Regions from separate parts of the Arthrobacter sp. PAMC25564 genome, predicted to be linked through region 1. Evidence: riboswitches for the same ligand, from Rfam matches in the RefSeq annotation. Region 1 holds a riboswitch; each other region holds the start of a gene.

Region 1 (3,268 bases):
GGCCACCCTGACCGGGATCGTCAACGAACTTCTGCTGGCCGCGACCGGCGCCGCGCCGGACCGTTCCACGGAACCGGTGGAGCTGGCCGACGTCGCCGGGTCCGTCACCGAGAGCCTGCAGGAACTGTCGTCACGGCATGACATCCGTCTCGCCTTCTCCGACGGCGGCCGGCCGCTGGCCCGGATCGACCGGAACTCGCTGCGGCGGGCTGTGCTCGCCCTGGCGGACAATGCCCTGGCCCACACGCCGTCCGGCGGGAGCGTCACTATCAGCACCGGGGTGGAGCGGAACCATGCGGTTATCAGCGTGGCGGACACCGGGCCCGGAATCACGGGCGTGGACCAGGCCCGGATCTTTGACCGCTTCGTCCGGACCCCCAGCCCGGATGGAACCCGCGGGCAGCGAAGCTTCGGCATCGGACTGGCGCTGGTCCGCGAGATCGCCACGGCCGCCGGCGGCACCGTCGAGGTGGCCCGGACCGGGCCGCAGGGTACAACCATGAAGCTCACGCTTCCGCTCGCGGGGCGCTAAGAGCGGGGCTTCAGGGGCTTCAGGGGCAGAGTGGCTTCGGGTGCGGAGCTTGCCCGGTCCACACGAAAAGGCCGGTGATCAGCCGCCCCCAAGGCAGCTGATCACCGGCCCCTCCACACGCCGTTCAGTCAACGTGTCAGCCGTGCGTAGGCTTAGGCACGGACGAAGGTCACGCCGCCGGTGGCCGTCAGCCAGGACAGCGGGTGGACGATGGTGGAGTTTACGCCGTTCATACCGCCGCTGATGACCTGGCCGTTGCCGGCGTAGATGCCCACGTGGCCGGACTGGACCACCATGTCGCCCGGCTCGGGCGTTGCCACGACGGTGCCGTAGTTCAGGAACTGCATGGGGCCAAGGTCCCCGACCGGCTTGCCGGCGGCGCCGAGGGCTTTCTCGACCATGGCAGTGCAGTCCTGCGTGATGCCCAGCTGGCCGTAGGCGGCGGCGAGCATGGCGGCGTTGAGGCCGCCGGCTGCCGGAGCGGCGGCGGCCGCCGGGGCTGCCTTGACCTGCACCGTGGCCTTCGGAGCCGTGGGTGCCTGCGCCGCGGCGGCGGGGGCAGCTGCCGCGGCGGGGGCGGGCTGTGCGATCACCGGAGCCGCCGTCGAGCTGACGGCCGGGCGTTCGAAGCTGATCCGGACGCTTGAGTCCGCGATGAGCGGCGCGCCGACCTGGCCCTTGACGTCAACGGACGACGCCGGCACGGAGTTGCGTTCCGCGGGTGCTTCTGCGGCGTTGGCGGCCATGGCCCCGCTGAGGACCAGGCCGGAGGCTGCGGCGATGACGGCGGCGTGGCGGCCGATGGTGCCTGCCTTGCCGGTGATTGCGGATGAACGTGCCGAGCGCCGCGTGGTGTGCGTGGCAGTGCTGCTGTGCGAATTGACGGTGTCTGAAGACATGGCTGTAGCCTCTCCCAATGCCTGCGAGGTGAGCTGTCGGATTCGGATGGGAGGCACCCGGCCGCACTCAGGCCCGCGGCTGCAGGCTGTGCGGCTTCACCCCAAGACCTGTATGACAGCAGGTCAAAAGTGGTTTCCCCGTCTCTGCCGGACGTTTGCTGCGAGATGCCCCGAGGCCGCGGCAGAGTTAGGCAATCGGCTGGGGAGTGCCCGTATCGGAGACAACAGGCACTTAACAACCGTACGGGCGCAGCGGCCAAATGTCACATTAAGGTAACGGCCATGGGGTGGAATCCATGGGGATCCCGGGGGAATCGGGCCCGATTCCGTGGGCCGCCGGGGGCCCGGGCATAGGATGATGCCATCAGCGATCCCGAAGCGGAGGCCCGAAATGACCAGCCACTGTGTCGCCATCTGCCAACTGAGTGATCAGCCGCAGGACGACTTCGACGTCAACACCGAGCTGTTGATCCTGGAGGGGAAAGAAGTCCATGTCCTGACCTGGGATGCCGAACCCCGGGATGGCGGCTTTGACGCCCACGTCCTCAATGACAGGGTGGACGCCCTCGGGTTCATGGTGGTCACCGACTGGGAGTTCCTGGACGGCAAGGCCTACGCGGTGGTGGAGCGCCGGCCCCAAGACTAGGCCCATGATTTACGGAGCCGCGGAAAGAAAGCGTTTGCCGGGTGACCGCACTAGGCTCAGTCCATGGCCAAAGACTCCAAGAGAAGCGATGACACGGCATCAGTGATCTGGCTCCCCGAGCCGGAGGAACATGACTACCCGGCTGCGGAGAGCTACCTCGCACTCCTGACCGATGGTGCCGGTGCCGCCGCGATCGTGCAGTCACTGCGCAATGCCCCGGTGACGCATCAGCTCGCGAAAGACATCCTGCGCGCCTCGGGGCTGCCGCTCCTGAGGCCGGACAACCCGCACGTCGCCGCGGATCTGGCCAAGATCGCCGCCGGCAGGAAGCTTTCGCCGGTACTGCTGGTCCGCGGAATTCTCCAAGCCGGCATCCCGGCCCAGATCGCCGACGGGTACCACCGGGTCTGCGCTTCCTACCTGACAGACGAGAACACGCCCATTCCGGTGAAACTGGCAGATATGGGAACCCGGGGTGCTGCCGGGCCGGGCGTGCGGTGACGTTCCTGTCCCTGGCGCTGATCGCCGTCGTCGCCCTCGCGGGACCCCTGCTGGCGCTGCCGGTGCGCTGGAGACTTCCGGTGGTCCTGGGTGAGTTGCTGGCAGGCATCGTGATCGGACGGACGGGGCTTTCGCTGGTCGACGCCGGCGATCCCACCTTCAGTCTGCTGGCAAACATTGGCTTTGCCCTGATGATGTTCGTCGCCGGAACCCATGTGCCGGTCCGGGATCCGCAGATCCGCTCCGCACTCGGGAAGGGCTTCGGCCAGGCCGCCGCCGCCGGGTTCGCCGCCGCCGTCGTTGGAACCGGGATGGGCCTGGCCTTCGGGACCGGGCACGCCCCTTTGTATGTGGTGCTGCTCGCGTCCTCGTCCGCGGCCATGGTCCTGCCGATTGTCGATTCCCTGCGCCTGGGCGGCCCGAAGGTGGTGGCCATGACCGCGCAGGTGGCCATCGCCGATGTCGCCTGCATAGTCGCGCTGCCGCTGGCCCTGGATCCGCCGAACGCGGGCCGCGCCGCACTCGGGGCGCTCGCGGTGGGTGCGTGCGCCATTGCGATCTTTTTCGTCCTTCGCTCGCTGGAGCGCAGCGGCGCCCGCCGGCGCATGCATCGGCTCTCGGAAAACCGCAAGTTTGCCCTGGAGTTGCGGATCCAGCTGGTTCTGCTGTTCGCGCTGGCCGGGGTGGCCA
Region 2 (3,268 bases), 1.8 Mb from region 1:
TAGCCGGTGAGGTCCGCACCCCCGGCCGTGACTGGCGCAACCCGTCCACGTGGCACCTGCGCACCCGGCTGGTCCTGGTCGCCATGGCCCTGCTCGTGGCGATCTGCGGCGCCGTCGGCCTGTTCAGTTATGCCTCCATGGACCTCTTCCTCACCCGCCAGCTCGATACCCAGCTGGACCAGGCGTCGTCCCGTGCACGCGAATTCGGCCGGCCCCTGCCCGGCGGGACCGGCGGACGCCCCGACCCCCTCGAGGCCCGCGGCCAGGGCGTCGGCACGCTGAACGCCCGGATCCTGGGCGGCGCGGTCAGCAGCGCCGGCTTCCTCGCGGAGGACGCCACCCGCAAGAGCCTGTCCCCCGACGACGACTACGTCCTCCTCGCGCTGGCACCGAACGGCATCCCGGTGGACCGCACGCTGTCCGCCGGCGCCTACCGGCTCACGGCCGTCCAGGCACCGTACGGCGACGTGATCATCACCGGGCTTCCGCTGGCCGAGAAGGAGAACACCCTGGCCTCACTGGTCTGGACCATGGTGGTGGTGTCCGCCGGCGGCCTCGTGCTGATCGGCCTCGCCGGCACGGCCCTGATCCGCCGGACAATGAAACCGCTGGAGCAGCTGTCCGAGGTGGCCACCAAGGTGTCCCGCCTCCCGCTCGACGCCGGTGAGGTGGCACTCGCGGTGCGGGTTCCGGCGTCGGCCGCCCATCCCGGAACGGAAGTGGGCAGTGTGGGCTACGCGCTGAACCAGATGCTGGACAACGTCTCCAACGCGCTCGAGGCGCGGCAGCACAGCGAGATGAAGGTGCGCCAGTTCGTGGCGGACGCCTCGCACGAGCTGCGCACCCCGCTGACCGCCATCCGCGGGTACACCGAGCTGATGCGGATGACTGAGCACTTCACGCCGGACGGCGAGAAGTCCCTCGCCCGGGTGCAGAGCCAGTCCCTGCGGATGACCACGCTGGTGGAGGACCTGCTGCTGCTGGCGCGGCTGGACGAGGGCCAGCCGCTCAAGCTCAGCGATGTTGACCTCACGCAGTTGGCGATCGAGACGGTCAGCGATGAGAAGGTCATAGCCCCGGACCGCGTCTGGCAACTGGAGCTGCCGGAAGAGCCCGTGGTGGTCCGCGGCGATGCGGCCCAGCTCCACCAGCTGCTGGCCAACCTGCTCTCCAATGCCCGTAAGCACACCCCGCCCGGGACGAAGGTGGTCACCGGCGTGATGCGCTCGGCCGACGGCAGCGCCGTGGTGACGGTGACGGACAACGGCAGCGGGATCGCGCCCGAGTTCATTGACCGGGTCTTTGCCCGTTTCGCTCGGGCCGACGCGGCACGGAAGAACCCTGCGGTGACGACGGCAGCGGCGGCCGCCCGGGCGGGTGCGCCGGTCACCTCGGGGGCACCCGCCCGCGCTGGAGCAGGGCCGGCCGGCGGGGCCCCGGCACCGGCACCTACCGCCGAGGGGACCAGCGGACTGGGTCTGTCCATCGTGCAGTCGATTGTGGAGGCCCACGGCGGAACCGTCGAGGTCACCTCCCGGCCGGGCCGGACGGAGTTCGCCGTCCGCCTTCCACCGGCTCCGCCTGCCGCCCCCCGGTGACGATGTGGCGGGCGCTGGGCGCAAGCCGACGCACCGCCGTCGCGGTTTCTGTTATCGAAACGTGACTTAATCCCTCAACTCCGGTAGGGTTTTTCGAGTGCGGCCGCCATTGGGGCCGCATATCCGGACGGACGCCAAACTCTGCCGCTTCCCGGATTCCGCTGGACCAGGCAGAGGTGGGGGACCCAGAGTTCCCGGGCATTCTGCATGCATGCACCCTTGGGGTGAAGCCGACACGTGATCTTCCGTGCGGCCGGATTTCTCATCCGAACCCGACAGCTAACTCCACCGGCGTTGAGAGGCGATCATGACTGAATTCAAGGTACAACCGCGCCCTGCGGGCGTTGTCCGGAAATCCCGGTCCAAGGCCTCGCGCCACCGCGCCGAGCCAGCCAAGCCCGCTTCAGCCCTGTCCCGGTTTGCCGCCGGCATCGGATCCACCGGCCGCCGCGCCGCCGTCGTGACCGCAGCCTGTGCGGTGCTGATCGGAGTCGGCGCCGCCGGGCAGGCCGCCGATACCGCCCGCTGGAATGCCAGCGCCACCGGCGCCACCAGCGCCGAGGAGTCCATCCCCAGCGCGGATCCGCTGCCCAAGCTGAACTTCGAGAAGGTCCAGATCGCGGCGCAGCCCGTTGCCCCCGCCAGCGGCAGCATCGCACCCCAGTCCTCCGAGGTGAAGCCCGCGGAAGCGCCGGCACCCACGCCTGCTCCGGCACCCGCAGCAGCGCCGGCACCGGCACCGGCACCCCCCGTCGCCGTCGATGACCCGGCCGGGGCGCAGGCCTACGCCGCCGTGCAGGTGGGCAGCTACGGCTGGGCTCCCGGCGAGATGCAGTGCCTGATGAAGCTGTGGACCCGGGAATCCGACTGGAGGACAACCGCCACCAACGCCAGCAGCGGCGCCTATGGCGTGGTCCAGGCCCTGCCTGCCGAGAAGATGGCGAGCGCCGGCGCCGACTACCTGACCAGCTACCGGACCCAGATCAACTGGGGCCTGACGTATGTCAAGACCCGCTACGGTTCCCCCTGCGGCGCCCTGAACTTCCACTACGCCAACAACTGGTACTAAACCGGGCACAGCCAGCCCCTCAACCGGAGGCCCCGCATCCGCGCGATGCGGGGCCTCCGGTGTGCCGGCAGTTGCCACGACCGGCGGACTTCCACAGCCCTTGCACAGCTTGGCACTAAAGCCTTCATAAGAGCGGGCGTCACAGTGGAGGAATGACGTTCACAGACCAGGCCACAGGAACCCTGTCGCAGCCGCCGGCGACGGCGGACATTCCGGCTCCCGCCGCCGGGCCGGCACTGGCTGCCGGACCCGTTGCAGGACCCATCGCGGGGCCGGGCACCCGCCGCTCCCCCATCGACACCCGCACCACCCTGCCGGTGCTGGACGTGACCATACCGGTCTACAACGAAGAGCGGGACCTGGAAGCCTGCCTGCGCCGGTTGCACGCCTACCTGCTGGGCACATTCCCGCACAGCTTCCGGATCACCGTGGCGGACAACGCCAGCACGGACGGAACCCTCAAGACCGCCGAACGCGTGGCCCGTGAACTGCGCGAGGTGACGGTGGTCCATCTTGCTGAGAAGGGCCGCGGCAACGCGCTGCGGAAAGTCTGGCTCGCCTCGCCGTCGCCCGTCCTGGCCTACATGGACGTGGACCTGTC
Region 3 (3,268 bases), 1.7 Mb from region 1:
TTGATGATGGAGGACGCGGCCAGGAAGGGCGCCTTGTTGGTGGCCGAGGCGAACTTCGAGCCGAACTCGCCAAAGGACAGGTGCTGGGCCTTGTCCTGGACCAGGCCGAAGCTGGCAATGTCCCAGAAGGCGGTGGAACCGCCGACACCGAGGATGACCTCGTAGCCCTCCGGGGCGCGGAAGAACTCGCCGAGCCCGTTCCGGATAGAGCCGACAAGGTTCTTGACGGGTGCCTGGCGGTGGGAGGTCCCCAGCAGCGTCGCCGACGCCGCGGAGAGGGCCTCCATCTGTTCCGGACGGACCTTGGAGGGTCCGGCGCCGAACCGTCCGTCCTTGGGCAGGATGTTTGCGGGAATCGTGATGCTGGTGTCGCTCACAGTGGCTCCATTTTTCGGCTGGTACGTAGCGTGGCTTGGGAGGTGCTTGGCTGGCGTGGCTGCAGCGAAGCCTCCCTTTCATTCTGCCTGACTGCCACGCGGTGGCGGGAAAAGGCTCCGTCACAGTCCGGTCATTCCGGTCATTGAGACGCCGGCCGGGGCCCAGCCCGGGGACAGCCGGGCGGCCGCAAGATTATCTGGAGTAATTCAAAATAGGCTAAGCTGTCCTGCGAACGTACGGCGGATCTCGCCAGGGCGCATCCTGCACGCGGTACGGTGGGAATGACGCAAGGACGGCGCTCGAGGAGCTGAGCTGAATGACGGATCTGATTGATACCACCGAGATGTATCTTCGGACCATTCTGGAACTTGAAGAAGAAAACATCGTCGCCCTCCGCGCCCGGATCGCCGAACGGCTCCGCCACTCCGGACCCACCGTCTCCCAGACCATCGGGCGGATGGAACGCGACGGCCTCGTCGTCGTTTCCGGCGACCGGCACCTTGAGCTGACGGAAACAGGCCGGAAACGCGCCGTCGAAGTCATGCGCAAACACCGCCTCGCCGAACGCCTGCTGGCCGACGTGATCGGCCTCGACTGGGCCTACGTCCACGAGGAGGCCTGCCGCTGGGAGCACGTGATGAGCGAGCGGGTCGAGCGGCGGATCTTCGACCTGCTCAACCAACCGACCGTCTCGCCCTACGGAAACCCGATCCCCGGTCTTGCCGAGCTCGGCGGGCTGCCGTCCCACGCCTACACCGACGGGGTGGTGAACCTGCTGGAAGCCATGGCTGGCTACGGCGCCGATTCGCGGGTCACCGTCAACCGGCTGGCCGAGCCCATCCAGGTGGAACCTGAACTCCTGGTCCAGCTCGATGAAGGCGGGATCAGGCCGGGCGCCCTGATTTCCCTGGAGCGGGTGGGGGAGTACATCTCGGTCCGTGTGGCGGACATCGAGGGCGCGCTGGAGCTGCCGCCCGAAGTGGCCGCCCATGTGTTTGTTACCGTCGCCTAACCGGGCCAATCGTTCAGCTCATGGGACGACCCATGAGTTGTGCACAACGGAGATAACAGAGTCATTACCGGTCGGTTTAATCGCCTATAGTTAAGGCCCAGTACCGATACCAAAGTGTTATCTGATCCGAAGCCGAGCCCTGCCAGCGGATCAGCGGCAGAACCACTTTCTGGCAGGGGCGGGGGAACCACTTCCGGCTGTTTCTTCAACAGCCTCGGGGTGAAGTCCGTCAGCAGCATGCACGCTCCACCGAGGGGCCTCTTGGGTGCCCCGGTGCCTGGTGCTTGCCACGGCGGGCCGGGTCTTTGATCTCTCTGACCCGAATCCGACAGCTAACTCCGCAGGCTCTCCAGAGAGGAACCGTCCTTGACCACCCAGACCACCAGGGGCCGTCGCCGCGCGATCGGTCCCGCTCCGGAGCAGCGCCCGGCAGCCGCCGTTCAGGCTGACCGCCCGCGGGATGCGCACCGTGATGAACGCCGCGGCCGCCGCAGCCCGTTCCGCCAGGTCACGGACTTCGCTGCTGCCAGCGGAGTCGGGCAGAAGGCCGGAATCGCCCTCGCCGCCACGGGCCTGGTCCTGACCGTCACGGTCCCCGTCACCGGTCCGGCGATGGCAACGAACGCCGGCGCTCCTGCCGGCTCGGTCTCAGCCGCAGCCCAGCCGGACGTCACTGCCGCTGCCGCCGCCAAAATCGACTTCAGCCGCACGGCCGTCAGCACCAAAGGTGATCCGGATGGAAAACTCAAGCAGCTGTTGAGTGCCCAGTCCGTGGGCACCATTACGCGCGCGGCGTCGGCCGGCACCCTGGGTGCCCCGTTGGACCAGATGATCACGGCCTCGCCCTTCGGCTACCGCGTCAGCCCGATCACCGGGGGCGCGGGCGAGTTCCACCGCGGCCAGGACTACGCGGCCCAGTGCGGAACCTCCGTCCATGCAGCAGCCAGCGGCACCGTGACCTTCAACGGATGGCACCCGTACGGCGGTGGAAACCGGGTGGTGATCGACCACGGCAACGGCTTGGAGACCACCTACAACCACCTGTCCTCGTCTTCCGTCCAGGTCGGCCAGAAGGTCTCCCGGGGCGACATCATCGCGCTGAGCGGCACCACCGGCGCCTCCACCGGCTGCCACCTCCACTTCGAAGTGATGGTCAACGGCGACGTCGTTGACCCCCTTGGCTGGCTCTAGCCAAGACGATGGGTCACTCTCGCATTCTTGTGACACGCCGTGATCTGAATGTGACATTGCATCCCGACTCCTGTACCGTATGAGGTACGCCAACTTTTCCGAAGTTGGCGCTCTTGAGTGGATTGCCTAGCTCTGCCACCGCTCAAGGTCCGTTCGCATTACATCGTCTGGCAGGGGCGGGGGAACCAATTTTGGTCTTCGCAAGAAGGCCTTGGGGTTAAGTCGCAAAGCTTCCCAGGAAGCGGCGCGGCCGGGTGACTCCCATCCGAATCCGACAGCTCACCTCGCAGGCATTGGGAGAGGCTACTTTCGTGTCTTCACGCCACAATGCTGCGCGTCACCGCGCCGGCGCGGCTCTTACGAGCCCGCTGAAATCCAATTCCCGTGCTGCCCTTGGCGGCGCCCGGAATGGAGCCCGCACCGCCGTTCCGATCTCTACCGTGACCGGCCCGCAGGCCAAGCACCTGCATGCAGTTCCCGCTTTTGGCGCGTCTTCGCAGTACACCCTTCGCTAAGTAACCCATTCGGGGCGATCCGGCGTACCCCCAAGATGCCGGAGCGTCCTCAGCTCGCGCCCAAAAAGCGCGATCCAAGGATCACGAAAGAGAGAACTTAATGACTACTCGTGCAAATGCACGGCACCGCGCCGAGGTCACCAAGACCAACTCGCTGGCTGTCATTGCCAAG

What was found. A riboswitch is a leader RNA that binds a small molecule or an ion and turns the genes downstream of it on or off. The one in region 1 is predicted to bind cyclic di-AMP.
Region 2: linked by a shared signal. The riboswitch ahead of E5206_RS00365 (hypothetical protein) and the one ahead of E5206_RS11355 (hypothetical protein) in region 1 are both predicted to bind cyclic di-AMP.
Region 3: linked by a shared signal. The riboswitch ahead of E5206_RS18800 (M23 family metallopeptidase) and the one ahead of E5206_RS11355 (hypothetical protein) in region 1 are both predicted to bind cyclic di-AMP.

What each region holds. Positions count from the first base shown of each region.
Region 1 is NZ_CP039290.1:2,435,149-2,438,416, reverse strand. It holds gene E5206_RS11360 (HAMP domain-containing sensor histidine kinase) at 1-532, shown strand, start outside; gene E5206_RS11355 (hypothetical protein) at 685-1,431, opposite strand; cyclic di-AMP (ydaO/yuaA leader) riboswitch at 1,436-1,632, opposite strand; gene E5206_RS11350 (hypothetical protein) at 1,823-2,077, shown strand; gene E5206_RS11345 (hypothetical protein) at 2,141-2,578, shown strand; gene E5206_RS11340 (cation:proton antiporter) at 2,575-3,268, shown strand, end outside.
Region 2 is NZ_CP039290.1:79,131-82,398, forward strand. It holds gene E5206_RS00360 (HAMP domain-containing sensor histidine kinase) at 1-1,598, shown strand, start outside; cyclic di-AMP (ydaO/yuaA leader) riboswitch at 1,748-1,906, shown strand; gene E5206_RS00365 (hypothetical protein) at 1,906-2,667, shown strand; gene E5206_RS00370 (bifunctional glycosyltransferase family 2/GtrA family protein) at 2,820-3,268, shown strand, end outside.
Region 3 is NZ_CP039290.1:4,087,708-4,090,975, reverse strand. It holds gene serC (phosphoserine transaminase) at 1-377, opposite strand, end outside; gene E5206_RS18805 (metal-dependent transcriptional regulator) at 695-1,390, shown strand; cyclic di-AMP (ydaO/yuaA leader) riboswitch at 1,511-1,752, shown strand; gene E5206_RS18800 (M23 family metallopeptidase) at 1,757-2,581, shown strand; cyclic di-AMP (ydaO/yuaA leader) riboswitch at 2,705-2,888, shown strand; gene E5206_RS18790 (NlpC/P60 family protein) at 3,197-3,268, shown strand, end outside.